3 regions of the Mesorhizobium sp. WSM4837 genome follow, and region 3 is predicted to be linked to each of the others. Evidence: riboswitches for the same ligand, from Rfam matches in the RefSeq annotation. Region 3 holds a riboswitch; each other region holds the start of a gene.
What was found. A riboswitch is a leader RNA that binds a small molecule or an ion and turns the genes downstream of it on or off. The one in region 3 is predicted to bind cobalamin.
Positions count from the first base shown of each region.

Region 1 (9,715 bases), on a different contig from region 3:
GCGCGCATCCAAGCGATGCCATCCCTTTGCCGGCTCTGCATTTCCATGACATGGGCGACGGCGTGCTGCGCCCAGCCGTCGCGCGGCTCGATGTCGACTGCCATGCGGCCAAGCTTTTCGGCGCGCGCATAGTCGCCCATTTCCTCCAGCCCGAACGCCTGCATGCCGAGTATGGCGTGGTAGCCCGGCATGCCGCTCTGCCACGACGGCAGCGCGCGGCCGATGCGGTCGCGCAGCATGCGGGCATTGCCGGTGAAGAAATCGATCTGGTGCCCGGTCTGCAGCGCCAGCGCATCGAGCGGAAACTCGATGGCGATATCCTCGAGCAGACGAGCGGCTTCATGCCAGCGTCCTGCGGCAAGATGGCCAAGTGCTGCGACATGCGCCTGCTCGCGCGGCGAGGCGGCAAGCGGCAGTGCCGCCTCGTGGCATGTCCTGGCCACGGCTGCCGCCTCGCGCTCGGTGGCGAGGCCGAAGAGATAGCCCTTGAACACATGCGCCATGACGAAGCCGGGATCCTCGGCGATGGCGCGATCGACCGAGCCGACCGGGTCGCCGATGAAGCATTGCAGTTCGCGCACGGCCTGGCTGTAAGGCGAGAACCCGGCCTCCGTCGCGCCAGAAAATGTCAGCCCGAATGCGTCCCTGACTGCCACGTCATGTCCTCAATTGCCCGAGCGCATCGCCACTGTGGCGATGCCGGCGCCGACCAGCAGCGTGCCGCCGGTGCGGTTGAAGATGCGGATCGCCTTCGGGTTGCGAACGACGTTGCGTGCCCTTGCGGCGATCAGCGCGTAACCGAAGGCATTGGCGAAGGCGAGCGCCAGGAAAGTCGTCTCGAAGATCACCATCTGCGTCCAGAAATCGGCATGCCGGTCGAGGAACTGCGGCAGGAAGGCGACGAAGAAGGTGATGCTTTTCGGATTGAGCGCGGTGACCAGCCAGGCATGCGCCATCATCTTGGCCGAGGACACCGCGTCCAGGCGCGGCTCGGCCTTGAGCGTGCCGCCGGCGCGAAACAGCTTTATGCCGAGATAGATCAGATAGCCGGCGCCGACCACCTTCAGCACCGTGAACACGGTGGCCGACGCCGCCAGCAGCGCGCCGATGCCCAGCATCGACAGCGTCATCGCCGTAAAATCGCCAAATGCCACGCCAACCGCCATCGGCAGCGCGGTGCGCCAGCCCTGGCCGAGCGCATAGGATACGACCAGAAGGATGGTCGGGCCGGGAATGACAAGAAGGATCGTCGAGGCGGCGGCAAAGGCGGCCCAGTTTTCGAAGGACATGTTCGTCTCCTTGAGCTCAAAGAAGAGGATAAATCCTTGGGCTCACAAAGATGTAAAGGGGCAAAAATCGAAAATGCCCCTGGTTAACATCAGGCGACGGTTCTTCACGCTTTTTCAACCATGATTGGTGAAAATGCACTCTATCCGGCCGGACCGTGTTTCCCGCCGACAGCGTAGGGTTTGGGTAGATGCGCGAGTTGCCGCAAGGTCTGACGCCGCCGCACAATGGCGACGAAATCGAAATTTCCGAAATCCAGCTTTCCCGCCGCGCAGTGTTGTCCGGCGCCGGTGCGCTGGGGCTGCTCGGCGTCGCCGGCTGCAGCCAGACGCTCGACCTGTCGGCGCTGCAACTCGACGGCGTCACCACCGGCGCGATCACCCCTGTCCGCCCGAGCATCAGCGTCGACAAGAACATCACCAGCCCTGGTGTGATGTATGCCTCCGTCACCGACGGCGGCTTCACGCTGCCGGAAGTGCCCTACCTCAAGGTCAAGCCGGAGTTCCGCCGCCAGATCGTCGTCGACCCGACTGGCGAGCAGCCCGGCACCATCGTCGTCCATTCGCAGGAGCGGCTGCTCTACTTGGTGCAGCCCGGCGGTGACGCTATCCGTTACGGCGTCGGTATCGGCAAGGAAGGCTTTCGCTGGTCCGGCCGCGCCAACATCCAGTACGGCAAGGAATGGCCGACCTGGAGGCCGCCGGCCGAGATGATCGCCCGCAAGCCGGAACTGGTGAAATGGCAGGCCGGGCAGCCCGGCGGCCTCGACAACCCGCTCGGCGCGCGTGCGCTGTACATCTACCAGAACGGCCAGGACACCGGCTACCGCATCCACGGTTCGCCCGAATGGTGGAGCATCGGCCAGGCGATGTCGTCGGGCTGCGTTCGCCTGATCAACCAGGACATCATCGACCTCTACAGCCGCGTCTCCAGGAAGAACCCGGTCGTCGTCGTCTGACCCTCCCGGTCATCGTCTGAACTCGAGGCGGCTGACGCGGCCGCTCGACTCTCCCGTTGCGCGATCTCGCAAGACAGGCGAATGTGACTTGCAAAGCCACTGCTCGGGAGACGTGAAGCATGTCCGGAACTTTTGTCATCGCGCAAGGCGGCGGCCCGACCGCCGTCATCAACCAGACGGTGGTGGGCGCCGCGCTCGAGATCCGCAAGCGGCATCCCGGCGCCAAGGTGTTGGGCTCCATCCATGGCGTGCGCGGCATCCGCGACGGCAACTATGTCGATCTTTCGGCTATCCCTGAGGACCGGTTGCGGTTGATTGCGGCGACGCCGAGCGCCGCGCTTGGCTCGACGCGCGACAAGCCGGACGAGGCCTATTGCGAGATCATCCTCAACGGCCTGAAGAAGGCGGGCGCCGATGCCTTCATCTACATCGGCGGCAACGACACGTCCGGCACGCAGCAGATCCTGACCGACGCCGCCGGCGGCAAGATGGCTTTCGTCCATGCGCCGAAAACCATCGACAACGATCTCGAGGAGAACGACCACACGCCGGGCTTCATTTCGGCAGCCGAGTTCGTCGCCGGCGCTTTTCTCTCAGTCGACCTCGATTTCCGTGCTCTGCCGGGCATCTATGTCGGCATCGTCATGGGCCGGCACGCCGGTTTCCTCACCGCCGCCGCCGCCGCATGGCAGCTTGATCCCGACAGCGGCCCGCATCTCGTTTATGTGCCGGAGCGTCCGTTCTCGGCTGCAGCCTTCATCGACGACGTGCGCGCCACGCTCGATCGCCACAAGCGCTGCATCGTCGCAGTCTCCGAAGGCGTCAGCACCGCCGACGGCAAGGCGCTGGTCGAAAGTCTTGTCCCGCCGGACAAACTGGAGCGCGATGCGCATGGCAACGTCAAGCTGTCGGGCAGCGACCTGCCGGCCGCCCTCGAGCGCGCGCTGGCCGAAGGATTGCCGGGCAAGCGGGCGCGCGTCGATGCGCTCGGCTACATGCCGCGCGGCTATGTCGGCGCCATCAACCCCGTCGATGCGCAGGAAGCCTTCGATGCCGGCGTCTTTGCGGTCGCTGTCGCCGAACAGGGCGGCGGCTCGGTGGCACTGCAATATGACGGCGAGAAAACCGTGCTGAAGAAGGTGCCGCTGAAAAACGTTGCCGGCAAGACCCGTCACATGCCCGACGATTTCATGCTGCCGGATACCAACCAGCTCTCCGACGCAGGAATGGCCTATCTGAAGCGGCTGGTTCCCGAAAAGTACAAGGTCGGAAAGCCGTTCGTCTGATGCCGGCTTTTGCCTGATGCTTGACTGGTTCAGCAGAACAGCAGTTGACGCCGCTACAACAATGCTGACCGAGCCGTTCGTGCATGATTTCGTGCGCGCCAACATTTGGCATTTGCGCGGCCGCGACGTCGACCTGCTTGTCGACACCGGCATGGGGATTTGCCCGCTGGCGCCGGAGATCGACACACCTGATGGCAAGCCGCTGCTCGTCGTCGCCACCCACATCCACCTCGACCATGTCGGTTCGCTGCACGAATTCCCGCTGCGGGCGGGACCGAGGATGAGTGCCGCGCAATTCGACAGCATGGACGACGCCGTCACCTACGCCCACATGTTTCATGATCTCGACGGCGCCGTCTCGAAGCTGCCGGCGCCGGGCTGGAAAGCGGCCGAATACAGAATCCCGCCAGCGCCGCTGACGCGGACGCTTGACGAGGGCGATCTGGTCGACCTTGGCGACCGGCAATTCCGCGTGCTGCATCTGCCCGGCCATTCGCCGGATTCGATCGCGCTGTTCGATGAGGCCGACGGCCTGTTCTTCGCCGGCGACGCCATCTACGACGCCATGCTGATCGACGACCTGCCGGACTCCGACCGATCAGCCTATCGCCGAACAATGCAGCGGCTGCTCGATCTGCCTGTCAGCATCGGCCATGGCGGCCATGGACCAAGCTTCGACGGCAACCGGATGCGCGAGATCGCCACCGGTTATCTCAGGCGAACAGACGGCGCATAAGCCAAGAATCTGGTTGCCCGCCAGAATATCTTTGACAACATTGGTGAAGGCCGACAGGCGGCCTGATGCAAACGGATTGTCTCGATGATCACCCGCGGCTTCTCTTCAGGACGAAAGCCCCCGACGGATGCGGATGCGCGTATCCCGCCGGGGCAGTATCTCGAGCAAGGGTTTCCGGTGCTGTCGGCCGGGCCGACGCCGCGTGTGCGTACCGAGGACTGGTCGTTCACGCTCAAGCACGGACCGCGGCCGATCAAGACGTGGAACTGGACAGAGTTCAACGCGCTGCCTTTGACCAAGATGACGCGCGACATCCATTGCGTCACCGCGTGGACCAAGTTCGACACGGCGTGGCAGGGTGTGCTGGTCGACGATATTCTGGCGGATGCCGGCATCGAGCCACCGACGGCCTTCACGCTGGCGCTGTCCTTCGACGGCTATACAACCAACGTGCCGACGCAGGATCTCACTGCCGGCAAGGCGATGGTGGCGTTGCTTTACGAAGGCAGGCCGATCACGCCGGACCACGGCGGCCCGGCGCGGCTGCTGGTTCCGCATCTCTATTTCTGGAAGTCGGCCAAATGGCTGAATGGGCTGCAGTTCACCGAGCGTGACGAGCCCGGCTTCTGGGAGCTGCGCGGCTATCACATCTATGGCGACCCGTGGCGCGAGCAGCGCTATACGGGCGATCCATGAGCGACGGGCCGGCGGCGCAGTCGCCCTGGCAGACGGTGACCATCGCCCGCATCGAAAAGCGCACGCCGCGCGTCACCAGCTTTTTCCTCCAGCCGTCGCGGCCCTTCGCCTATCGTGCCGGGCAGCACGTCGATGTCAGGCTGACGGCGCCGGACGGCTATCAGGCGCGCCGCTCCTACTCCATCGCCTCGGCGCCGGAAGCCGGCGAGACGATCGAACTGGCGATCGAAAGGCTCGATGATGGCGAGGTCTCCCCCTTCTTCCACGATATCGCGGCGGTCGGCGACGAGGTCGAGTTGCGCGGACCGCTCGGCGGCCACTTCGTCTGGTCCGACAGCGACGGCGGCCCGCTTCTGCTGGTCGGCGGCGGGTCCGGCATGGTGCCGCTGATGGCGATGATCCGCCATCGTGCCGCACGCAAATCGGTGGTGCCCGCGGCGTTGGTGTTTTCTTCAAGGGTTTGGGACGAGGTGATCTTTCGCGATGAGCTGATCGATTTCCACGATCGCCGGGACGGCTTCGATCTGGTGCTGACGCTGACCCGCGAGCCCGCCCGGCGCCCGGCGGACTATTCACGGCGGATCGACGTTGCGATGATGGAGCAATCGATGGTGCGGCTGCCCGCACCGCCAAGGTTCGCCTTTGTCTGCGGCTCGAATGCCTTCGTGTCGGCCGCCGCCCAGGCGCTGATCGATGCCGGCGTTCCGGCAAGCCTCATCCGCACCGAGCGCTACGGGGTTTAAGCTCCCCGGTCAGGCGTCGATCTCGAGCGCCGTCAGCGGCTTCGAACAGCAGGCCAGGATGAAGCCGTCGTCGATCTCGTGATCGAGGATGCCGCCATTGTGGCTCATCTCGACTGTGCCCGAGACCTTTTTCACCTTGCAGGTTCCGCACAGGCCGAACTCGCAGGCTGCGGGAATTCGTACGCCCGAAGCGCGCGCCGTCTGCAGCACGGTCTGGCCGGCAACGCAGTCGGCATCGATATCCGAAAGCGAAAAGCGGATCGGCGTTGCGGCCTCGGCAGGTACCTCGACCCCACCCTTTGCCGGCCCACCCTCTGGCGGCGAACCGAACGGGGCCGGTATTTCCTCCACCGCCGGGGCCGCAAAGCTCTCCTGATGGTAGTTGGCCATGTCGAAGCCGGCCGCCTCCAGCATCTGCCGCACGGCGCGCATGAACGGGTCGGGGCCGCAGCAGAAAATTTCGCGCTCGCGAAAATCGGGCGCCAGCAGCGGCAGCCTTATCGCGTCGATCCGGCCCATATGGCCGAACCAGCCCTCACGGCTGGACCGCTCCTCGATCATGAAGCCGAGCGTCAGGCCCGGCATGCGGCTGCCGAGCAGCTCGAGTTCCTTGCGGAAGATGATCTCCTCGGGCTTTCGCGCGCAGTTGACGAAGCCGACATCGGTCCATGGCGCGCAGTCGTTCAGCCAGCGCAGCATCGACATCATCGGCGTCACGCCGGAGCCGGCCGAAATGAACAGATACTTGGCCGCGGGATGGCTGTGCAGCGAAAAGTCGCCCGCCGGCCCATAGGCCTTCACGTGAACGCCGGGCTTCAGATTGTCGAACATCCAGCGGGTGCCGAGGCTGCCGGCCTGCGCTTTCACCGTCACCGCGATCGAGAACGGCCGCGACGGCGAGGACGACAGCGTATAGGTCCGCATCAGCGGGCCCTCGGTGGTCGGCAGTTCCAGCGTCACGAACTGCCCCGGTCTGTAGCGGAACCAGGTCTGGTTGTCAGAGCGGAAGGTGAAGGTCTTCACGTCAGGCGCCTCGTCGCTGACGCCGATGACTTCCAGCACCTGGAGCCTGTCGTTCCAGGGCGCCATCTCGTCGAGATGGCGGTAGAGGCCAAGGTCCGTCATCGCATTCATCCCCTTGACCCCGTTCAGGCGACGCTGCGCAGCGCCGGCCGCCCGGCCTCGGCAAGGCGCGGCCCGATGAAGGAGGCGTACCATTCGACGAACTGGATGACGCCGCCCTCATGCAGTTCCGAATAGGGGCCGGGCTCATAGGCCGGCGACAGGATGCCGAAGGCGTTTTCCTCGACGATGCGACGGTCCTGATCGTTGGTCTCGGTCCAGACATGGGTGAGTTCGGCGAGGTCGTAATCGACGCCTTCGACCGCGTCCTTATGGACAAGCCATTTGGTGGTGACGGCCGTTTCCGTGGCACTGATCGGCAGCACGCGGAAGGTGACGGCATGATCGCCGAGGATATGGTTCCAGGTCGTCGGATAGTGATAGAGCAGCAGCGAGCCGATACGGTCGGTCGAAACGCTGTCGGAAAGGTTCTTCTTCACCGCGCGTCTTCCCGTCATCGTGTAGCTGACGGCGTCGCGCAGCAGCGGCGCGCGGGTGGCGCGATACTGCCCGGCCGGATCGATGCGGAACTTGCTCGGCAGGCCTGCCGCCTCGCATTTCGCCCAGTGCGCGAGCATCTCCGGATCGCTGTCGGCGCCCTGCACCCCGGTCACCGTCGGCGCTTCCGGGAATGTCTTGCAGAGTTCCGGATGGTTGCCGGCGCAATGATAGCACTCGCGGTTGTTCTCCCAGACGAGCTTCCAGTTGCCCTTCTCGACGATGGTCGATTCGAAGGCGACTTTTGCCTCGCGCAGCCGGTGCGGCAGGAGGTAAGGCTCGATCATGGCTCGCATCGGCGCGAAGTCGACCGGCTCGTTGGCCAGGCAGATGAAGATGTAGCCGCCAACGCTTTCGCAAGCCACCGGCTTCAGGCTGAACTGGCTCTTGTCGAAGCCGTCTGCCATCTGGCGAGCAAACAACAGCCGGCCGTCCAACTCGTAGGTCCACTGGTGATAGGGGCAGACCAGCTTCGCCGCAGTGCCCTTGTCGGCATTGCAGACACGGCTGCCGCGATGCCGGCAGGAATTGTGGAAGGCATTGATCTTGCCTTGCTGGTCGCGGACCAGCACGACCGGATAGTCGCCAATCTGGGCGGTGATATAGCTGCCAGCTTTCGGCAACTCGCAATCGTGGCCGATGAACAGCCAGTCGCGATACCAGATCAGCTCCATGTCGAGCTTGAAGAAATCTGGATCGGTGTAGAAGGGCTGCTCGAGCGAATAGCCTTGCCTGCGGCCGTGCAAGAGCCTCAGCATGTCGTTGCGCGCGTCCATGTCCTGTCCTCGTGTAAGGACTGAACTGGTGGTGATGGAGGGAGGATCGGCCGCAGACCGGCGACAGGGCCGACATGCATCATCCACCTCTTGACCGCCCACCGCGATCAGTCGAGTCTAAAAATCTCGGGCTGGTTTCCGGGCTCTGGAGTGTCCTTGCGGACTCATCGCGACACCTTCCCAGGCTTGTGGCCCAGTGGTCTCCCGTTGCGACTTGAACTCCACCACCGTTGCGGGGGCAGCACCGGGTTCTGACCGGCTTCCCAATTCTCCGCTTCGTCGTCACCAAGCGGCACCTGAGATGGCGTGATCTAATCATGCCGGCCGGCTGACTGTCGGCATGAAAGCGACATCGTATCCATGCGGCGCGACACCGCCGGCGAAACCTGCAGGTTTATATCTGCAGGGCTGAAACCCCACTTTTCGGCGGCCACTGTCGGCTGCTGTGACATCGAATCTGACCCGCGGCGGAGGTCAGGAAAGTTAACAGTTTACCAAAGTGACTATTAGCCGCTTCTAAAATCGAACCGAACGGTTCGTTTCTGTTGACAGCGTGCAGCACCCTGTGAACGCAGATCCGCCAATCCGTCAAATCATGAATGGCTAATTTTGAATAAGGTATTGAAAACAAACCATAAAACCATGGTAGCAGATGCCTCTGGTACAATTTCAAGGTGTAGATTCTTGGTCCACACGGAACAACTTCGTGATTGGAATCCGCCGAATGGCCTTCCCACATCGGGGCTGTCCGAATGACGCGCATCCTCCCAAGACACGCCGCTAGGCGGACGGAAGACTAAGATACTGGAGTACTAAAATGAAAAAGATCGCTCTTGCTGCCGTCGCCGCTCTGGCCATCACCGGCAGCGCCTTTGCCGGCAGCGACCATTATGGGTCCAACGCCGCCAACCAGCCGACTGCTGCGATCGACAGCTCGTATACGGCCTCTGTCCAGACGCCGGCTCACGCTGAAAAGCAGCCCGTTGGCCCGGGCGCCGACCGCAACCTTTTCGGCAACAATTAACAGCTGGTCCCAAACAGCAAAGTGGCGGTCCGCCGCTCGGGATCTGAGGAACTCAGGAGTATTTGAAATGAAGAAGCTCATTCTTGCCACCGCCGCCATTGTGGCCATCTCCGGCGGCGCTTTTGCCGGCAGCGACAACTTTGGATCGAACGGTGCCAACCAACCGGCCGCCGCGGTCGACAGCAACTCGTACACGGCTTCGATTCGGAATTCGGCTTCGGCGCAGAATCCGGTTCCGGCTCACGAGAAACCCGTCAACGGCAGCGACCGTAACCTGTTCGGCAACAACTAACAGTTCGTTCCAACAGCGGCGGCGGCATTTGCCCGCCGCGCTGGTGGAACCAAGAAAATCCAGGAGTTTTGAAAATGAAGAAGATCGTTGTTACCGCCGCCGCGCTTTTGATTGCTGCCGGCAGCGCTTTTGCCGGTAGCGACAACTTTGGCGGAACCGACATCAACAAGCAGGCGACCATCAACGTCGACAACACGCAGACGTCTTCGGTACGCAATACCGGCTCGCCGGTCTACAAGCTGCTCAACTCGTCGGGCGACTTACAGAAGTCCGCCCCGCAGGGCAGCGACCGGAGCC
Region 1 is NZ_JBVVQE010000004.1:216-9,930, reverse strand. Features, by position in the region: gene AC0L3D_RS03310 (tetratricopeptide repeat protein) at 1-656, opposite strand, end outside; gene AC0L3D_RS03305 (LysE family translocator) at 666-1,289, opposite strand; gene AC0L3D_RS03300 (L,D-transpeptidase) at 1,478-2,245, shown strand; gene AC0L3D_RS03295 (diphosphate--fructose-6-phosphate 1-phosphotransferase) at 2,365-3,531, shown strand; gene AC0L3D_RS03290 (MBL fold metallo-hydrolase) at 3,548-4,267, shown strand; gene AC0L3D_RS03285 (molybdopterin-dependent oxidoreductase) at 4,352-4,963, shown strand; gene AC0L3D_RS03280 (FAD-binding oxidoreductase) at 4,960-5,706, shown strand; gene AC0L3D_RS03275 (FAD-binding oxidoreductase) at 5,716-6,831, opposite strand; gene AC0L3D_RS03270 (aromatic ring-hydroxylating oxygenase subunit alpha) at 6,855-8,102, opposite strand; cobalamin riboswitch at 8,215-8,417, opposite strand; gene AC0L3D_RS03265 (DUF680 domain-containing protein) at 8,920-9,126, shown strand; gene AC0L3D_RS03260 (DUF680 domain-containing protein) at 9,194-9,418, shown strand; gene AC0L3D_RS03255 (DUF680 domain-containing protein) at 9,493-9,715, shown strand, end outside.
Region 1: linked by a shared signal. The riboswitch ahead of AC0L3D_RS03270 (aromatic ring-hydroxylating oxygenase subunit alpha) and the one ahead of AC0L3D_RS14810 (CbtB domain-containing protein) in region 3 are both predicted to bind cobalamin.

Region 2 (9,715 bases), on a different contig from region 3:
GCGTCCCATCGCGCGGCGACCGGCGCATGAAGGCCTCGGCCGTACGCCGCATCTTCGCAAGCCGGCCTTACCGCGCAGCCGCCGTTGTGCTGGGGCGCATCCGGTATGCACGTGTCGCAACAGATCCTTCAAAGAAAATCGCGGACTTTTAGCACTCCAAACCGCTGAGAATATGTACGTTGAGCCTATCATTTGGGCTGCGGGTCGAGACCGTGACGTATCGGAAACGATCTGCGATGCGGTCGGGCGTATTGACCTCGTCGGACGGCAAGATTGCCTCTGAAATTAGTGGAAGGACGCCAAATGGAGGAAGTCAATACAAGGAGTGCCGGCCGATGATGACACTGGTCATGCGCCTAAAGGCCGCGGCTCATCTTGATCGACTTCGAATCCTGGGACTTTGTGCGCATGCGGACCTGACCGTCTGCGAGCTGGCAGAAGTTCTGAGTCTGTCTCGCGAGCACGTGGTCGCACACGTGCGCCAGCTCGCCAGAGCCGGCTTTCTTCTCGGCAACCAACATCGCCCCTGGCCTTCGTACCACCTCGAAGCAGGAGGCTCGGACGGCGGCTTGGTTCAATTGTTGGTTGATCTCCTGCCCCACGGCGATGGCCATCACAGACAAGACCTACAGCGCCTGGAGGCGATACAGGGCGCGCGGTCCAAGGTGGCCGCCTGCTTGTCCTGAAACTTAGTCCCAATGGAGCGCGAAGCTGATATGGACAATTCGACTGGCGGCGCCATCGCGGAGCTTGACACTTGCGAGTGGCCTCACCTGGCTGTCGCAGATTCTCGCGTTCACGAGCTGCTTTTAAGACAGGAGCGCCAGGAGCGGACGACCCTCAAACTTATCGCCTCCGAGAACTTCGCGTCCTCGGCGGTGCTGGAAGCGACCGGGTCTATTTTCACCAACAAGTATGCCGAGGGATATCCCGGCGCGCGCTACTACGCCGGAAACGAGATTGTCGATGAGCTTGAGAATCTCGCCATCGAGCGATTGAAGGCGCTGTTCGGCTATGAACACGCCAACGTGCAGCCTTATTCCGGCTCGCCGGCCAATCAGGCTGTCTGTCGAGCGCTGTTGTGTCCGGGAGACAAGATGATGGGCTTGACCCTCCCCGGCGGGGGGCATCTGACGCACGGTTGGGCCGTCAACTTCTCCGGCACTGATTATCAGCGAGTTCCGTACGGGCTGCACGAAAAGACGCAGCAGATTGACCATGACCGCTTGCGCGAGACGGCCAAACGCGAACGACCGAAGCTCATTTGGGTCGGCGGAACTGCTTATCCGCGCATCTTTGACTATGAGGCAATGGCCGACATTGCTTCGGAGGTGAACTCCTATCTGGTAGCCGACATCGCCCACATCAGCGGCCTCATTGTCGCAGGAGTGCATCCGAATCCCGTTGGCCATTGCGATGTTGTCACCAGCACCTCTCACAAATCGATCCGCGGCCCCCGCGGTGGCTTCATCTTGTCAAGGAATGAAGACCGCTATCAGGCGCTCTACCATTCCAAGAGCAAACACAATCTGGCCAAACGCATAGACCGTGCCGTGTTCCCTCTCCTCCAGGGCGGACCGCACATGAATACGATTGCCGCGCTAGCTGTCGCTCTGCACGAAGCAGGGAATGCATCCTTCCGTGTGTACGGTCAGCAGATCGTCAACAACGCCAAGGCTCTGGCCCAGGCCCTTCTGGAGCGAGGTTATGAACTCGTCACGGGGGGCACTGACAATCACATGCTGATCCTTGATCTTAGGGACCGGCCGCTGTCTGGGAAAGCCTATGCCGAGCGTCTGTCGCAAGCAGGTATCATTACGAATTTCAACATGGTGCCGGGGGACCGGCGCCATCCCGCGCTCACCAGCGGCATTCGGTTAGGCACGCCAGCAGTGACGTCTGTGGGCATGCGCGAGGCGGAAATGCTGCAGATTGCCGCTTTCATCGACCTGGTTTGCCGCCAGCCCGATGATTCGGACGTCCATGCCCGCGTGCGCAGAGACGTTGCCGACTTCTGCGCTGCGTTCGACGTGCCTGGCATCTCCGACAGGTAAGACGGCCTGATCAACTGTCACATCTATTTCCAACGTTTGAAGCGAGGAAATCCCATGACTAGAAAATTCGTGTTTTCTTCCGAATCCGTCGGCGCCGGACATCCCGACAAGATGGCCGACAATATCTCAGATGGCGTGCTCGATGCGATCCTTCGCAAGGATCCCAAGGCTCGTGTCGCTTGTGAAGCGTTGGTGAAGTCAGGGATGGTCGTTCTGGCTGGCGAGATCACCAGTCACGCGCATATCGACTACAGCCAAGTTGCCCGCGATATCATTTTGGACATTGGATATGACGACGATGCGATCGGCTTTGACGGCCGGCGTTGCGCCCTGATCTTGGCCTTGACCGAGCAGTCGCCTGACATCAGCCAGGGCGTCGACGAGGGACGAGGGCAGGATCTCGATCAGGGAGCCGGGGATCAGGGCCTCATGTTCGGGTACGCGTGCAACGAGACCGAAACATTGATGCCGTTGCCAATCCAACTCGCTCACGAATTGACAAAAAAACAGGCGGAGGTGCGCCAAACCGGCCGCCTTGGCTGGCTTCGCCCGGACGTTAAATCTCAAGTGTCCGTCCGTTATGAGGGTTTGCGCCCGGTAGCGCTTGATACCATAGTCCTGTCGACGCAGCACGACGAAGAGGTCTCACAAGCCACGGTCCGCGAAGGCGTCATTGAGGAGATCATAAGGCCGGTCTTGCCCCACGACTTGGATACGACCGGGATAAGGTTCCTGGTCAATCCAACAGGCCGGTTCGTGGTCGGTGGGCCGCGGGGCGATTGCGGGCTTACGGGCCGCAAGATCATCGTCGATTCCTACGGCGGTATGGGGCGTCACGGCGGCGGTGCCTTTTCGGGCAAGGACCCGTCCAAGGTTGATCGGTCGGCCGCCTATGCGGCGCGGTACGTTGCAAAAAACGTCGTTGCCAGCGGACTGGCGGAGGTGTGCGAGGTTCAGCTTGCTTACGCGATCGGTGTGGCCGCGCCGGTCTCTATCCTCGTCAATACATTCGGAACCGCAAAGATTGATGAAAAAAGAATCGAGCGCGCCGTCCTTGAGCTTTTCGATCTCCGGCCGAAAGGCATCATCAAGGCGCTTGATCTCCTACGGCCGATTTACCGCAAGACCGCGACATACGGACACTTCGGCCGCGAAGAGCCGGAGTTCACCTGGGAAAAGACGGACAGAGCTGACGACCTGTTGCGTGAGGCAGGACCGGCAGCTGCGTGATGCGCGGGTATTGGATGCGTGGGCATAGGGCGACCCATTCCACACTCGCCAAAAACACGCCGGCCCCGGCGTGGCGAGAAGCCGGCTCGGGTTTTGGCGGAGACACTGATGTCGAAATATGACGTGCTTTGCATCGGCAATGCCATTGTCGACATCATCGCGCAGTGCGACGAGGAATTCCTCGAGACCAACGGCATCATAAAGGGTGCGATGAACCTCATCGACACACAGCGCGCCGAACTGCTCTACAGCCGCATGGGCCCGGCCATCGAAGCCTCCGGCGGCAGCGCCGGCAACACGGCGGCGGGTGTCGCCAGCTTCGGCGGCCGCGCCGCTTTCTTCGGCAAGGTCTCCAACGATGCGCTGGGCGAAATCTACGCCCACGACATCCACGCGCAGGGCGTCGCCTTCGACACCAGGCCGCTCAAGGGCGAGCCGCCGACGGCGCGCTCGATGATCTTCGTCACGCCCGATGGCGAGCGCTCGATGAACACCTATCTCGGCGCCTGCGTCGAGCTCGGGCCGGAGGATGTCGAGGCCGACAAGGCGTCTGGCGCCAAGGTCACCTATTTCGAAGGCTATCTGTGGGACCCGCCGCGCGCCAAGGAAGCGATCCGGCAGACGGCGAAGCTGGCGCACGCGGCAGGCCGCGAAGTCTCAATGACACTATCGGATTCGTTCTGCGTCGACCGCTACCGCGACGAATTCCTCGACCTGATGCGTTCGGGCACGGTCGATATCGTCTTTGCCAACAGCCACGAGATCAAGTCGCTCTACCAGACGGCGTTGTTCGACGAGGCGCTGGCGCAGATCCGCAAGGATTGCCGCATCGCCGCCGTGACCCGCTCGGAAAAAGGCTCCGTCATCGTGCGCGGCGACGAGACCGTGGTGATCAAGGCGACCGCCATCAAGGAACTGGTCGACACGACGGGTGCCGGCGATCTCTATGCCGCCGGCTTCCTGCATGGCTACACGCAAAGCCGCGACCTGCAGACCTGCGGCGACCTTGGCTCCCTGGCGGCCGGACTGGTGATCCAGCAGATCGGCCCCAGGCCGCGGCAGAATCTGCGCCGCGAGGCTGAGCAGGCGGGATTGTTGTAGGGCGGTGTTTCAGCGAGGTGCTGCCAGCGCCCTTTGTGAGGCTGTCCAGACAAGCGCGTACACATCGAAATGTCGCGTGCCCGTCCGTGAAGGATGGCGGTTTTCTCCAAATTTCAATTTTGCAGGCTCAGGAACGTTGTCGCACTTCGGCCAGTACTGCCGCCGATCATGATGGCCAAAACGTGTTTTTGACGAAGTCGTTTTTGAGCCGGGATCGTGTCACCGGCAGATTGCCCGAGCGGCGAGGCACAAGCCCGGAGAGTGGCGCAAACGGCTCAGCTCTACCGCGACCTGCGACTTGAGAACACGCCGCAAACGAACAATTTCACATAAAGACATAAACATTTCTTTATACCGCATTGACAACAAAGCGGACTGCTGCGATTGTCCGCGTGTCGTGGTTCTCCGCTAGGCGTTGCCGTAGCGGAGCTAAGAGGGAAGCCGGCGCTGCCCCCGCAACTGTAAGCGGCGAGCCAAACCCATCAATGTCACTGGGGCGAACTGCCCCGGGAAGACGGGGCAGAGGCTGTAACCCGCGAGCCAGGAGACCTGCCACGGTAAACAACGTCCACGGGCGGGGTGTCTGGTGGCCGCGGCAGCTCGGCGTTTATGCCGGCCTTCTAGCGCCTTCCTTGTCCCCGCCGCAACCATTGGGGTATGGAATGAATGTCTCCCAGCAAGTTCCCATAGCAACGCTTGGCATGCCGCGTATCGGTCGCCGGCGAGAACTGAAATTCGCGCTCGAAAGCTACTGGTCCGGAAAATCTTCTGCTGCCAACCTTCTGTCGACGGCGAAGGCACTCCGTGCCGCCAGCTGGAGCGAGCAGCACGACCGCGGCGTGTCGAAAATCCCGTCGAACGATTTCTCACTTTATGACCATGTGCTCGACACCGCAGCAATGGTCGGCGCCGTGCCATCCCGTTATGGCTGGACGGGCGGCGAGGTCCCCCTCGACATCTATTTCGCGATGGCGCGCGGGACGCAAGGCGATACTGCGGGTTGCGTTCACGCCAGTCACGGGCATGCAGTTCAGGGCCAGCGCGTAACCGCGATGGAAATGACCAAATGGTTCGACACAAACTACCACTACATCGTGCCGGAGCTGAGCGACGATCAGGCATTCGCCCTCTCGTCGACGAAACCAGTCGATCACTTTCTGGAGGCAAAGGAGCTCGGCATCCATACACGCCCGGTCATCCTTGGACCGGTCACCTTCCTCAAGCTGGCGAAGTCTCCCGACCAGTGTTTCAATCCCATAGCGCTCCTACCGCGGCTGCTGCCCGTCTACGAGCAACTCCTGCGGAGGCTGGAGCTCTCGGGGGCCGACTGGGTGCAGATTGATGAGCCGGCCCTTGTGCTCGACCTTAGCCCGAACGAACGAGCTGCCTTCGAATTCACATACGGCCAGCTGTCGAAAGCCGCGCCCAAGTTGAAAATTATGCTGGCGACCTATTTCGGGCCGCTGGGAGACAATCTGGCGACCGCGCTTTCGCTGCGCCTGGCGGGCCTACATCTCGACCTCGTGCGCGCTCCCGAGCAGTTGGAGACGGTTGGTCGGCTCGCACCGAAGGATCTGGTGCTCTCACTTGGCTTGATCGACGGCCGCAACGTCTGGCGCGCGAACCTGGCTGCCATTCTCGACCGCATCAAGCCGATCATTGCCGGCTGGCCGCTGGATTGCGTCGAGATTGCGCCTTCCTGCTCGATGCTTCATGTGCCGATGGACCTGCGGATGGAGACCGCGCTCGATGTGGATGTCAGTTCGTGGCTGGCATTCGCCGCCCAGAAGAGTGAAGAGCTGCTTGTGCTGGCCCAAGCCTTATCCGAAGGCAGGGAGGCCGTAGCAGGCGCACTGAAAGCTTCTGCCGAGGCGGCCGCGGCGCGCGCAATGTCTGGAAAGGTCCATGATCCGCTCGTCCATGGGCGGGTTATCAGCATTGACGGCGCCATGAAGCAACGAAAGAGCGCATTTGCCAAGCGCTCCAGAGTCCAGGCTGACACGCTCGGCCTGCCGCCGTTCCCGACGACGACGATCGGGTCCTTCCCGCAGACGCCCGAGGTGCGCAGGGCGCGCTCCGCTCATGCGAAGGGCCGGCTGAGCTATGTCGATTACCAGGCCTTCCTGAAGAAGGAGACCGAGGCGGCGGTCCGCTGGCAGGAGGAGATCGGGCTGGACGTGCTGGTACATGGCGAGTTCGAACGAAACGACATGGTCCAGCATTTCGGCGAGCAGCTGTCCGGCCTCGCCTTCACCCAGCATGGCTGGGTGCAAAGTTACGGCTCCCGGCTGGTGCGCCCTCCCATCATCTTCGGCGACGTATCGCGGCCCAATCCGATGACGGTTCTCTGGTGGCAATTTGCCCAGTCGCTGACGAAAAAGCCGGTGAAGGGCATGCTCACAGGCCCAGTGACGATTCTTAACTGGTCTTTTGTTCGCGACGACGTACCCCGCGCCGAGGCCTGCCGCCAGATCGCACTCGCCATCCGCGATGAAGTGGCCGACCTTGAAAGAGCTGGCGCAAGGGTGATCCAGATCGATGAGGCCGCGTTTCGCGAAGGCTTGCCCCTGCGGAAGTCCGATTGGAAACATTATCTCGGCTGGGCAGTCGAATGCTTCCGTCTCGCTTCAACGGGTGTAGAGGACGCGACCCAAATTCACACCCACATGTGCTATTCGGAGTTCAATGAGATCATCGACTCGATCGCTGAACTGGACGCGGACGTCATTTCGATCGAGACGTCGCGCTCCAAAATGGAACTGCTGGACGCCTTCACCAAGTCCAAATATCCAAACGAAATCGGTCCTGGCGTCTACGACATTCACTCACCACGTGTCCCGGAGATTGGCGAGATTTTGCATCTCGCCCAACTTGCCCGCGAGCGACTGTCGGACGGCCAATTGTGGGTGAATCCGGACTGTGGCCTCAAAACAAGGAAATGGGAGGAGGTCCGCCCTGCCCTCATCAACATGGTCGCTGCAGCATGCGCATTGCGGGAGAAAGTGCAGGCGCAGGCCGCTGAGCCACTGTGACGGGCAAACATGTGGCGGGCTTCGCGGATAATTCAAACAAAGGACGACATCGAAAAGCCGCGCACAGGTCGGTGGACGCCTGCGAGTCCCCACCCTTGTCGTCCAGCCGAAGGTCCGCTCGACGGCCCAGCGGCGGGGCAGGATTTGGAAGCGCTTCCGGTCCGAAGGACGGATGATTTCGCCACGAAATGAAGGAAGACGGCTTTGTCCAGAGCTGCAGCCTCTCACAGGCGCCAGCGGCCAACAGACACTTCACCGAGGGCCAACGCTTGAGGATGCCGCCTGAGCACCGGCACCATCGAGATAGCGGCCGATCCAGTCGAGTCCGTTACAGCCGGACTCGTCGTTTCGATGACGTAGCTTCGGTTGCACAATGGATGTCCCGGTCGCGGCCCGACGTACGAACCCGGACCTCAGCGCCAACCTAAGGAGACCGACGCACCTTGGGTTGGCCCCTACTGTCGGGTTTGTCGAGTTAGCGACACGGCGATGTTCGGCCCGGCGTGTCGCCGCGCTTTCAGTGAAGCCATTGATAACGTGCAGAACAGTTTTTCTGAGGCGCTTCCTACCCAGTTGGCACGACTCTTGATGTTCTAGTGGTATGGCGGCATACGCGTCCGACCGGTATCACTGATTCATGCTCTTATTCAGCACTAGAATGGGCCAACAATGACGACCGATATCTCAGCCTATGGTGTGACCGAATTGGCTCCCGAAGAAGCATCTGCAATTTCGGGAGGGATGTTTTGGGCAATAGCTTTCGCGATTTTGGGGACGTTCGGCCTTGCAGCTGTAAGCATAGGGGCAAAAGTCGCCGACCCAAATCACTGATTCACCCTTATTTCAAGCTCTAGGAAAGGAGAAAAAAATGAAGACCAATATGCAAGCCTATGGTGTGACCGAGTTAACGCGCGAAGAAGCATGTGCAACGTCCGGAGGGTGGTTCTGGCTGGCGTCGGCAATATTTAGCGGAGTTGCTGCGTTAGTATTTGGTATAGCAGCCGTGATAACATATGTTAAGCATCATTAAGATCCATAATATTCGCGACTGCTCTGGGGTTGACCTTGGTCATCTCCAGGCAGCTGTGGCCTGGTTTGTCGCGCTGACAGCGTGATGTTCGGCCGACGTACTCTCAGTCGGGTTGGGAAAAAGATATAGAACGTCTTTTTTGGCCTCTATTTGCGTGGTGGGCATGGGTATTGCCGCCATTAGGCGCGGGGGAGTGCTGCCAAGCGGCAGAATGATCGCCGATTTTCATCGTTTTGGAAAAGGAAACCAATGAATACCGAGACATCAGTATACTGCTTGACCCCGTTAACCCGAGAAGCAGGACCATCAACTTCCGGTGGTCTTTGGTTCATAGCCTCAGTTTCTGCTGTAGGATTTCGTTGACGTAGTGCGCGCCGAAGACATGGTGCATGATTGGCACCATCATAGATCAACATTATTGTAACCAGCGAGATCGTCATCAATATCTCACTTAGTCCTGAACTCGCCAACTGCACTGCAGAGAGCATCCTTTCTCGAGGATCAGAGAGAGCTTTGATCGTCTACAAGATTATTGTGCTCTCTGTGGCCGCGGTCTTGGTCTCGCTGCCTTTCATCACAGTAACGGTATCTTTCCAAAGTGCCGGTATTATTCGACCCACCGTCGAGAAGACGCCCCTAGTCGCACCGGTCTCCGGACGCATCTCCCGCATCCTTGCCGCCGAAAACGATCTGGTTGCTCAAGGGCAAGAGATCCTCGCCCTCGATGATGGGGTGGTTGAGGAAAAGCTCAGGGCGCTTAAAGGCGATATTCGCGCGAAGAGCGATTTTGCCAGTGACCTCGAAACCCTGATCTCCTCCGGCACGCAAGCCAAGGACCCGATCCGCCTCTTAACCGAGTCAGCCACGGCCGAGCGCGCCCATTTCCTCAACCTGCTGCGGGAGAACCAATATGCCCGCGATAATGCGGCCGCGGAACTTGAGCGTGCTAAGCGACTGCTCTCCGCTGCTGTAGCACCGGCAAAGGCCGTTGAGGAAAACGCCTTCGCACTTCAGAATGTCGAGATCCAGGGCGAGATCCTCGCCCGGCGCAAATTCGCCGAATGGAACCAGCAGCTGTTCGACGTTAACCTGCGCCTCCAGGAACTCACGGCCGCCTTGCATCAGCTTGAGAGCGAACGGGACCTGACTCTCATTCGAGCCCCCGTATCAGGCGCTCTCGAGCAATTCTCGGGCCTCGCTTCCAGCAGCTACGTCCAGGCCGGGCAAACCGTCGCTTGGGTTTCGCCGGATGGTGAACTGGTGGCGGA
Region 2 is NZ_JBVVQE010000052.1:23,774-33,488, reverse strand. Features, by position in the region: gene AC0L3D_RS25580 (hypothetical protein) at 1-52, opposite strand, end outside; gene AC0L3D_RS25575 (hypothetical protein) at 357-614, opposite strand; gene AC0L3D_RS25570 (serine hydroxymethyltransferase) at 717-2,054, shown strand; gene metK (methionine adenosyltransferase) at 2,109-3,284, shown strand; gene AC0L3D_RS25560 (adenosine kinase) at 3,393-4,385, shown strand; cobalamin riboswitch at 4,767-4,956, shown strand; gene metE (5-methyltetrahydropteroyltriglutamate--homocysteine S-methyltransferase) at 5,072-7,417, shown strand; partial or broken gene AC0L3D_RS25550 (IS5/IS1182 family transposase) at 7,511-7,597, opposite strand; gene AC0L3D_RS25545 (hypothetical protein) at 8,087-8,248, shown strand; gene AC0L3D_RS25540 (hypothetical protein) at 8,286-8,447, shown strand; gene AC0L3D_RS25535 (HlyD family secretion protein) at 8,961-9,715, shown strand, end outside.
Region 2: linked by a shared signal. The riboswitch ahead of metE (5-methyltetrahydropteroyltriglutamate--homocysteine S-methyltransferase) and the one ahead of AC0L3D_RS14810 (CbtB domain-containing protein) in region 3 are both predicted to bind cobalamin.

Region 3 (9,715 bases):
GTTTCCTCGATTTTCGACAGCGAACAGACATGGATCATTGGTTGAGCTCCCAGTGCATGTCGCGCAAAAGTGCGCAGTGGTTTTGCGATAACGACATGCATAAAAAGAAGAACTTAAAGCGCGTCGCATGAGTCCGTTCAATTGTGACGCGCTTTAGGCCCCATCGTCGCGCTGTTGCGACCAGTCGGCAAGAGCCGATTCGAGCCGCCGCCATTCCTCGTCAGGTCCCGGCAGCCCGGCGCGCAGCACCTCCGGCCGGCCGGGAAAATGCCGAAGCAGGATGCCGCGCTCGCCAAGCGCCGAAAACAGACCGGCGGCGTCCGCCAGCCTGACATAGCGGAACAGGGTGGTGCCGCCGGCAACAGCAACGCCGAAGCGGCCGAACAGCGCATCGAGCCGCGCTGCATCCCTGGCCAGACGGTGCCGCATCTCGGCCTGCCAGCCGCTGTCGGCAATCGCACGGATGCCATATTCGAGCGCCGGACCGGCAACCGCCCACGGCCCGAACTGCGCCTCCAGCCGTTCGACCGTCAGTGCGTCGGCCAATGCAAAGCCGAGCCGCAGGCCGGCAAGGCCAAAAAACTTGCCGAAGGAGCGCAGCACGACGATGCCGCCATGCTCGACATCGCCGGCCAGGCTCTCGCCAAGCGGGCCGACATCCATGAACGCCTCGTCGACGACCAGCAGCCCGCCTCTGGCGCGCAATCGTTCGGCAAGCGCAAGCAGCTTCTCGCGCTCGACGATGCGACCGTCCGGATTGTTGGGGTTGACGACGATGGCAAGGTCGGCTCCTGCCAGGGCATCGAAATCGTCGACCTCCATCGCCGCATGGCCGGCGATGGCCGCTGCCCGCTGATGCTCGGCATAGGTCGGCCCGAGCACCAGCGCCTTGCCGGGGCTGACCAGCGAAGCGACGCGCGGCAACAGGATCTGCGTGCCCGGCGCTGCCACCACATTGGCCGCCGATGGTGCGCCATAGGCGCTCGCCGCGACATCGGCAAGATCACGGACCCGCGCAGCTTCCGGCAATCTCGACAGGGCGGTGGCGGGCAGCTCGAAAAACGGATAGGAGTGCGGATTGATACCGGTCGAGAGGTCGACGAAGGGCTGCGGCGCATGCGGAAAAAGCGCCCTCGCCCGGCCAAGGCTTCCGCCGTGATCCACCACTGCCGCCGCTCTATCAAGAGACTTCATGTCGATCCTGATCGCTTTCCTGTCACTGCTTGTTGAATTCGCTGTCGGCTATCCCAGCTGGCTGCTCGGCGCGATCGGCCACCCCGTCACCTGGTTCGGCAGGCTGATATCCTTTCTCGACCGCAGGCTCAACCGCGATACTGATTCCGACGCCCTGCGCCGCCGGCGCGGTGTTCATGCGCTGCTGATCATCGTGCTGGTGCCGGCCACCATCGCTTTCGCTGTGGAAACCATGCTTGCGGGCATTCCAGCCGGATTGATCCTCACCGCGCTCCTGGCGACATCGCTGCTGTCGCAGAAGAGCCTGGCCGAGCATGTCGAGGCGGTGGCCGACGGACTCGACAATGGCGGACTCGACATCGGTCGTGTTGCCGTCTCGCAGATCGTCGGCCGCGATCCGGAAAAGCTCGACAGAGCCGGTGTCTGCCGCGCGGCGATCGAAAGCCTGGCCGAGAATTTTTCCGACGGCGTGGTCGCGCCGGTCTTCTGGATCGGCGTCGGCGGGCTGGCCGGCGGCGTCGCCTACAAGGCCGCCAACACCGCCGATTCGATGATCGGCCACCGCACGCCGCGCCATGAGGCTTTCGGCCGGGCGGCGGCGCGCTTCGACGATCTGATCAACCTGCCGGCGTCGCGGCTGACCGCACTGCTTATCGTGCTGGCCGCCTTCCTCGTCAAAGACGCCGATGCCGGCAACGCCTGGCGCACCGTGCGGCGCGACGCGAAAAAGCACCGCTCGCCCAATGCCGGCTGGCCTGAGGCGGCGATGGCCGGCGCGCTCGGCCTGGCGCTGGCCGGGCCGCGCTCCTACGACGGCGTCATGGTCGACGACGCGTTCATGGGCGAAGGCGGCCGCCGCGATGTCGAGAGCGTGGACATCAGACGAGCGCTAAGACTCTATCAGGTTGCCGACTTTCTGCTGATGGGACTGTTCGGCTTGCTGTCGGTGATCGTCATCGTTGCGTGACGTCCACTGTGCGGCCTTTCCTTCTCCCCTTGTGGGAGAAGGTGGATCGGCGCGCAGCGCCGAGACGGTTGGGGTGTTGGACGGAGTGCTGTCGGTGCCAAGCTAGAACACCCCTCATCCGACCTCGCTTCGCGAGAGGCCACCTTCTCCCACAAGGGGAGAAGGAAGAAGAGGCGAACGAAACCTCAAAACTCTATGCCTTGCTGCGCTTTCACGCCGGCGGAAAAGTGATGCTTCGTAACTCCCATCTCGGTGACCAAATCGGCCGCCTCGACCAGCGCCGGCTTGGCGTTGCGGCCGGTGACGACGATATGCAGGTTTTCGCGCCGGCCCTTCAGCGCCGCCACCACCGTGTCGAGATCGAGATAGTCGTAGCGCAGCGCGATGTTCAACTCGTCGAGCACCAGAAGGCTAATCGATGGATCGGCCATTAGCTCGAGCACCTTGGCCCAGGCAGCCTCGGCGGCGGCGATGTCGCGCTTCAAATCCTGCGTTTCCCAGGTAAAACCCTCGCCCATCGTGTGCCAGACGACCCGGTCGCCGAAAGCGGCAAAGGCGTCCTTCTCGCCGGTATGCCATTTGCCCTTGATGAACTGGACGACGCCGACGCGCCTGCCGTAGCCGAGCATCCTCAGCGCCAGCCCGAAGGCGGCAGTGGTCTTGCCCTTGCCGGGCCCGGTGTTGACGATCAGCAGTCCCTTCTCGACCGTCTTGGCCGCGACCTCGGCGTCCTGCACCGCCTTGCGCTTGGCCATCTTGGCGCGGTGGCGTTGCTCGTCCCTGTCATCGATATCGGTCATATCACTTCACCTTGAGCGGCAGTCCCGTCACCATCAGCAGCACCGTGCCGGCGACGGCGGCGACCTGCTGGTTGAGCCGGCCGGCGGCATCGCGAAACCGGCGGGCAAGCGCATTGTCAGGCACGATGCCCTGGCCGACCTCGTTGGAAACCACGAACCACGGCCCGCGCGGCCGCGACAGCACATCCGCCAGCCCTCGGCATTCGGCCTCAATGTCGCGTTCGGCCAGCATATGGTTGGACAGCCACAGCGTCAGGCAGTCGATCAGGACAGGCCGGCCGTCAGGCAGCGCCCCGATCGCGCCGACGAGATCGAGCGGCGCATCGATCGTCGTCCAACCGTCGCGACGCCGCGCTCGGTGCAGCGCGATGCGTTCGTGCATCTCGTCGTCATAGGCTTGCGCCGTGGCGATGTAGGTCCACGGCGCTGGACAGGCCGTCACCAGGCTTTCGGCATGCGCGCTCTTGCCCGAGCGTGCACCGCCGACGACCAGGGTCAGCTTGCTGCCTGGAGCAGCGCGATCAGGCAAGGCTGTCGCGCAGGCCGGTTGCGGCGCCGGTCAAGCGGCCGCGCACCACGCCGACGACAGCGCCGAGCACCAGCCAGAACACCAGATTGGTCAGCGTCACCGCCACCACGAACTGGTGGTGCAGGCCTTCCGGGATCGGCGATTCGAAACTTTCGGGCTGCGGCGCGCCGACAATATGCGGCGCGACGATCAACGCTACGGCAAGAAGGGCCAGCGGCAGCGATTTGCGAAAGGCGAGCAGCCCGAGACCGGCAGCCGTCGCCACCACGGTCGCCGTCCACCAGATCTGGCGCTGGGCGAAATCGGCCGCCGGCATCGCCGGCAGTTCGGGCGGCAGGCCGAGGTTCGGGGCCAGCGTGAACACCGCGAAGCCGGCAAGGCCCCAGAACAGGCCCTGTCGCCAATTGCCGATGCCGCCGGCGAATTCCGAAGCGGCGACCAGGATCAGCGCAAAGCCGATGCCGGTGACGACGTTGGCAACGACGTTGAAAGCGAAGCGCTCGAAGCCATCGGCCGGCGCCCAGCCTTCCTCTTCCGCGGTGGCTGCTTCAGCCGGCACGGCGCTGCTCATGGCATTGCTGCCTGCTGCGGCCGGCGACAAACCATGGTCATGCGTGTGACCACCGCCGGCCTGTTCGTAGACTTCTGCCTTGAGGATGAGTGGCACGGTGGCGTAGGCCTGCATGCAGGCCAGAACGACGCCGGCCACTAGCCCTGCGATCGCCGCGATGAACACGACGTTGCGAAACAGTGTCATGGTGTCAGCCCCTCGTCAGTGGCCCCCCGTCAGTGGCATGGAAAGCCCATCGAATGGCGATAGTCGTGAGCGGCATTGTGGACCGCATCGATATGCGAGAAGCCGACAAAGCCCATGACGAAAACGCCGAGAAATGCAGCAAGCGCCAACTGCCCAAAGCGCGACTGCGAGGAGACGGAAGCGCCGAGCGAGACGGAAGCGGTATTCATGTCTTGTCCTTTCGCCCTCCACCCGAGGGCATAGAAGTCAGTTCTCCTGTCGCCGGCAGGTCTCCTGGCTCGCGGATCAGCGCCCTTCCCCACCTTCCCGAAGAAGCTCTTCCCGAAGAAAATCTTCAGTGGCATATGGAGAGGACTACCGCACACAGTTGCGGGGGCAGCCACGGCATCGGGCGAATTTTGCCCCTACCGCATTCCCTCTTGGTTCCAAAACGGAACCGACGACGGCTGCGACTATAGGCAGAATCGCCGCGCCCGGCAAACCAAATTCCGCCAGCTAGCAGCGCGAATGCGCCGTCAAGGTAATCGTTTCTCGGGGGCTCTTCCTTCTCCCCTTGTGGGAGAAGGTGGCCTCGCGAAGCGAGGTCGGATGAGGGGTGTTCCAGCTTGGCAAAAGCCGCGCTCCGTCCAACACCCCTCTTCCGTCTTGGCGCTGCGCGCCAATCCACCTTCTCCCACAAGGGAGAAGGAAGGGCGGCGCCTGTCTTCTTTTGTCCGGGGCAACCATGATAGTCGTCTTGCAGCACTGAATCAGAATTGCGAGACCATGACCATTCCTACGCCGGCCGTTCAGGACCGATCCAGGCGCATCATCGCCATCGACGTCGCCCGCGGCATCGCTTTGCTTGCCATGGCGAGCTACCATCTCACCTGGGATCTCGAATTCTTCGGCTACACCGATCCCGGCCTGACCGCCTTTGGCTGGTGGAAATTCTACGCGCGCTGCATCGCTTCGACCTTCCTGTTCCTGGTCGGCGTCAGCCTGTTCCTCGCCCATGGCAAGCAAATCCGCTGGAACGGCTTCTGGAAACGCTTCGCCATGGTCGGCGGGGCGGCGCTCGCCATATCGGCCGCCACCAGGCTTGCCACACCCGACAGTTTCATCTTCTTCGGCATCCTGCACGAGATCGCGCTCGCCAGCCTGCTCGGCCTGGCGTTTCTGCGGCTGCCGGCGCTGCTGACGCTGGTTGTCGCAGCTTTCGTCATCACCGCGCCGCTCTACCTCAGGTCCGAGATCTTCGATCATCCGGCCCTGTGGTGGGTCGGCCTGTCGGCAACCAACCCGCGCTCCAACGATTATGTCCCGCTGTTTCCATGGTTCGGCGCTGTGCTTGCCGGCATCGCAGCGGCAAAGCTTGCCTTCGCCTCCGGCATGCTGACGCGGCTGGCGGGCCTAACGCCCGGCCGCTGGACTAATCCGCTGGTCTTTATCGGCCGGCACAGCCTCGCCTTCTATCTGATCCACCAGCCGGTGCTGATCGGCTCGGTCTGGCTGATTTCGCAAGTCATGCCGGCAGCCGTCGAAACCAGGCAGGTCACCTTCCTGAAAGAATGCCAGGCATCGTGCGAGCAATCGCGCGACACGGAGTTCTGCAGCAGCTATTGTGTCTGCATGCTCGATACGCTCGAGGGCGAGGCCACGCTTGATCGGCTCTACCGCAACGACCAGGCTGCGGAATGGAAGGCGCATCTCGACGAGCTCGCCGGCGCCTGCACTGCCAAGGCCGACGGCACTTTGATGGAGGGAGGAGCACAATGACCGACCATCAGCAGAAACCGGGCCAACAGAAACCGGGACAGCAAAAACCGGGGTTTATACCGTGGCCGCCGCTGATCTATGTCGCGGCCATCGCCGTCAGCATCGCGCTTGGCTTGCTTTATCCGCTGCCATGGATCGGCGGCCTTTTGGGCGACATCCTGTTCGCGGCCGGCTGGGTGGCATTGTTCGGCGTCGTCGCACTCTGGTTCACGGCGATCCGCATCATGATCCGGGCAAAGACGACGCTCCACCCGAACGCCGTGCCGGACCATCTGGTTACATCGGGCCCCTTCGCCGTCAGCCGCAATCCGATCTATCTGGCCAACACGCTGCTGATGATCGGCGTTGCCCTTATCTCGGGGAACGTATGGTTCCTGCCGCTGGCGATCATCGCCGCCTTCGCAACGCAGAAAATGGCGATCGAGGGCGAGGAAAAAGTTCTGGCAACGAAATTCGGCAAGAAATACCGGGATTACGCAAAAAGGGTGCGCCGCTGGATTTGAGGCGGCAACCGGAGCGGAGCGTACATTTGAGTAGGTGAGCATCGGAAGCGCAGAAAGCCACGCTGGCTGGCCGCCAGAGTAGAATTATCAAAAAGGCCGATCAGGTGTTGACGCCAAGCTCCACCAGCCGCTCGACGCAGGACTCTTCGGCCTGGTCGAGTTCGGCCAGGGTCTCTTCGAGATCGCGGCGCTTCTGGCGCAGATCCTCGCGCTTTTCCTCGATGCGCTTGATCATCAGATTGAGCTGACCGACCTCGCCGGGCGGCTCCTTGTACATCTGGATGATTTCGCGGATCTCGTTGATCGAAAAGCCGAGCCTCTTGCCGCGCATGATCTGGCGGATGAGATGCCGGTCCGACGGGCGAAACAGCCGCGTGCGGCCGCGCCTCACCGGCTGCACCAGCCCCTCGTCCTCGTAGAAGCGCAGCGTCCGCGTCGAAACATCGAATTCGCGGGTCAGTTCGGTTATCGAATAATATTCCCGCATCATCACTCCAAATGCCCGGCCGCGCTGCGAGTTCCAACCATGCGGCCTCGCTATCCGCACGTGTGTCAGAATCGGCCAGAGGCTGTTCCAAAATCTCGCATGGCATTTACGTAAAAGTCAATTGAGCGGGCGTCGCTCACACGCCGAACCACCATGTGGCGAGGCCGAGAAAGGCAAAGAAGCCGACGACGTCGGTGACCGTCGTGACGAAAACCGCCGAAGCCACGGCCGGGTCGATCTTGAACCGGTCGAGCAGCAGCGGGATCAGGATGCCGGCAAGTGCGGCCACGAACATGTTGATGATCATCGCCGCGGCGATGATGCCGCCCAGGTTGGGATCGCGGAACCAGGCGGCGGCGACGATGCCGATCAGGATGGCGAAGATGATGCCGTTGATGAAGCCCACCCCCATCTCGCGGCGAATGATGCGGCCGGCATTGTAGATGTCGAGGTCCCTGGTCGCCAGCGCCCGCACCGTGACCGTCATGGTCTGCGAGCCGGCATTGCCGCCCATGCCCGCCACGATCGGCATCAGCACGGCCAGCGCCACGATGTGCTCGATCGTGCGGTCGAACAGGCCGATCACCGAGGCCGCCAGGAACGCCGTCAAAAGGTTGACGAGCAGCCACGGAACGCGCGAGCGCGAGGTCGAAAGGATGCTGTCCGACAATTCTTCGTCGCCGACACCGCCCATGCGCAGCAGATCCTCCTCGGCTTCCTGCTGGATGACGTCGACCACGTCGTCGATGGTCAGCACGCCGACCAGCCGCTCGTTCTCGTCGACGACGGCAGCGGAGAGAAGGTCGTATTGTTCGAATTCGCGCGCCGCCTCCTCCTGGTCCATCGTCGCCGGAATGGCGTGCCTGGTCTCATGCATGACCTCTTCGACCTTGATCGAGCGCTTGGTGCGCAGGATCTGGTCGAGGTCGATGGCGCCGAGCAGCTTAAAGCTCGGATCGATGACGAAAATTTGGCTGAAGCGGTCGGGAAGGTTGTTGTCCTCGCGCATGTAGTCGATGGTCTGGCCGATCGTCCAGAATGGCGGCACCGCGACGAACTCGGTCTGCATGCGGCGACCGGCAGTCTCTTCGGGATAGTCGAGCGAGCGGCGCAGCCTGATCCGCTCGGTGAACGGCAGTTGCGACAGGATCTCGTCCTGGTCTTCCTTTTCGAGATCCTCGAGAATGTAGACCGCGTCGTCGGAATCGAGGTCCTGGACCCCCTGGGCAATCTGGGCGTTGGGCAGGCTGTCGACGATGTCGCGGCGGATAGCCTCGTCGACCTCGGTCAGCGCGGAAAAATCGAAGTCGGCGCCCAACAATTCGACCAGCGCGCGGCGCTGTTCTGGATGAAGCGCCTCGATCAGGTCGCCGAGTTCCGATTGGTGCAGGTCGTCGACTTCACGCTTTAGCGTCAGCGTGTCGCGATCGGCGATCGCGGCGCCGATCTGGGCAAGGAACGACGACAGAATGGCGCCATCCTCGCCATAGATGTCGGCGCTGTCCTCAGCGGTCCTGGCGCCGGTCGTCTGTTCGTCCTGGCCTTCCACAAGCGCCTCCCGCCATTCAGAATTCCGGAAAAGCTGCGTGTCAGGTCTAGCGCATGACCATGAAAATCGGAATCGATTTCCAGAAAGGATCATGAGCAGCGTCAAATTGCTACAGCGTCTGTCAGATTTCGAAGTCGATGTCAGCCGGCGCAATCATCCACCAATCGCACAACGTCTTCGGCTCTCCCATAAGCGTCGCGCCGAGGCTCCTCGGTATGTTCCCTATCGGCGTCTCTGGGGGCTATCATTGCGGGCGGAGTCAATATTCCCACCGACGTGCCACCAGCCTGGCGGCCGCCTGGCGCTTTCGACATTTGCGGATGGCGGCTGGAAACCTTATATAACCCAACTTGTGCATGCTGCGGCGTGCACAGATCAATCGTAGAGAAGGATACAGATGCCGGACTCGGATGCGGCGATACCTCGAATTGCTCTCATTTCAACCCACGGCTACGTAGCAGCCAACCCGCCACTGGGCGCGGCCGATACCGGCGGACAGGTGGTCTATGTCCTGGAACTTGCCAAAAAGCTGGCCCAGTTGGGTTATGCCGTCGATATCTGGACGCGACGATTTGAAGACCAGCCTCCTGTCGATGAAGTGGCCGACGGGGTTCGCGTCCTGCGTGTCGCCTGTGGCGGACCCGATTTTATTCCGAAGGAATATCTCCACCGCCACCTTCTCGAGTGGTGTGAAAACGCGCTGCGGCTGATTCGCCGGGAAAATCTCTCCTACGACTTCATCAACAGTCACTACTGGGATGCGGGCGTGGCGGGGCAGCGACTGTCGGAAGCGCTCACTGTCCCGCACATCCATACGCCGCATTCGCTCGGCATCTGGAAGCAGCGCCAGATGAAGACGGACTACCCTGACAAGGCCGATACTTTCGAGGCCGAGTTCAATTTCACCGAGCGCATCAAGCACGAGACGATCATCTATCGAAGCTGCGCCATGGTGATCGCAACAACGCCGCCGCAGGTCGACATGCTGGTCGAGGACTACAGCCTCGAGCGCGACCGCGTGCACATGATCCCGCCCGGTTACGACGACAACCGGTTCTTCCCCGTCAGCGAGGCGTCTCGCCGGTTGATCCGCCATCGGCTCGGCTTCGAAGGGCGAACGGTCCTGGCGCTCGGCCGGCTGGCCACCAATAAGGGCTACGACCTGCTGATC
Region 3 is NZ_JBVVQE010000021.1:57,560-67,274, forward strand. Features, by position in the region: gene AC0L3D_RS14780 (tyrosine phosphatase family protein) at 1-38, opposite strand, end outside; gene cobD (threonine-phosphate decarboxylase CobD) at 154-1,194, opposite strand; gene cbiB (adenosylcobinamide-phosphate synthase CbiB) at 1,193-2,161, shown strand; gene cobO (cob(I)yrinic acid a,c-diamide adenosyltransferase) at 2,347-2,961, opposite strand; gene cobU (bifunctional adenosylcobinamide kinase/adenosylcobinamide-phosphate guanylyltransferase) at 2,963-3,460, opposite strand; gene AC0L3D_RS14805 (CbtA family protein) at 3,483-4,247, opposite strand; gene AC0L3D_RS14810 (CbtB domain-containing protein) at 4,277-4,456, opposite strand; cobalamin riboswitch at 4,494-4,703, opposite strand; gene AC0L3D_RS14815 (heparan-alpha-glucosaminide N-acetyltransferase) at 5,013-6,005, shown strand; gene AC0L3D_RS14820 (methyltransferase family protein) at 6,002-6,508, shown strand; gene AC0L3D_RS14825 (MerR family transcriptional regulator) at 6,609-6,995, opposite strand; gene mgtE (magnesium transporter) at 7,132-8,544, opposite strand; gene AC0L3D_RS14835 (glycosyltransferase) at 8,942-9,715, shown strand, end outside.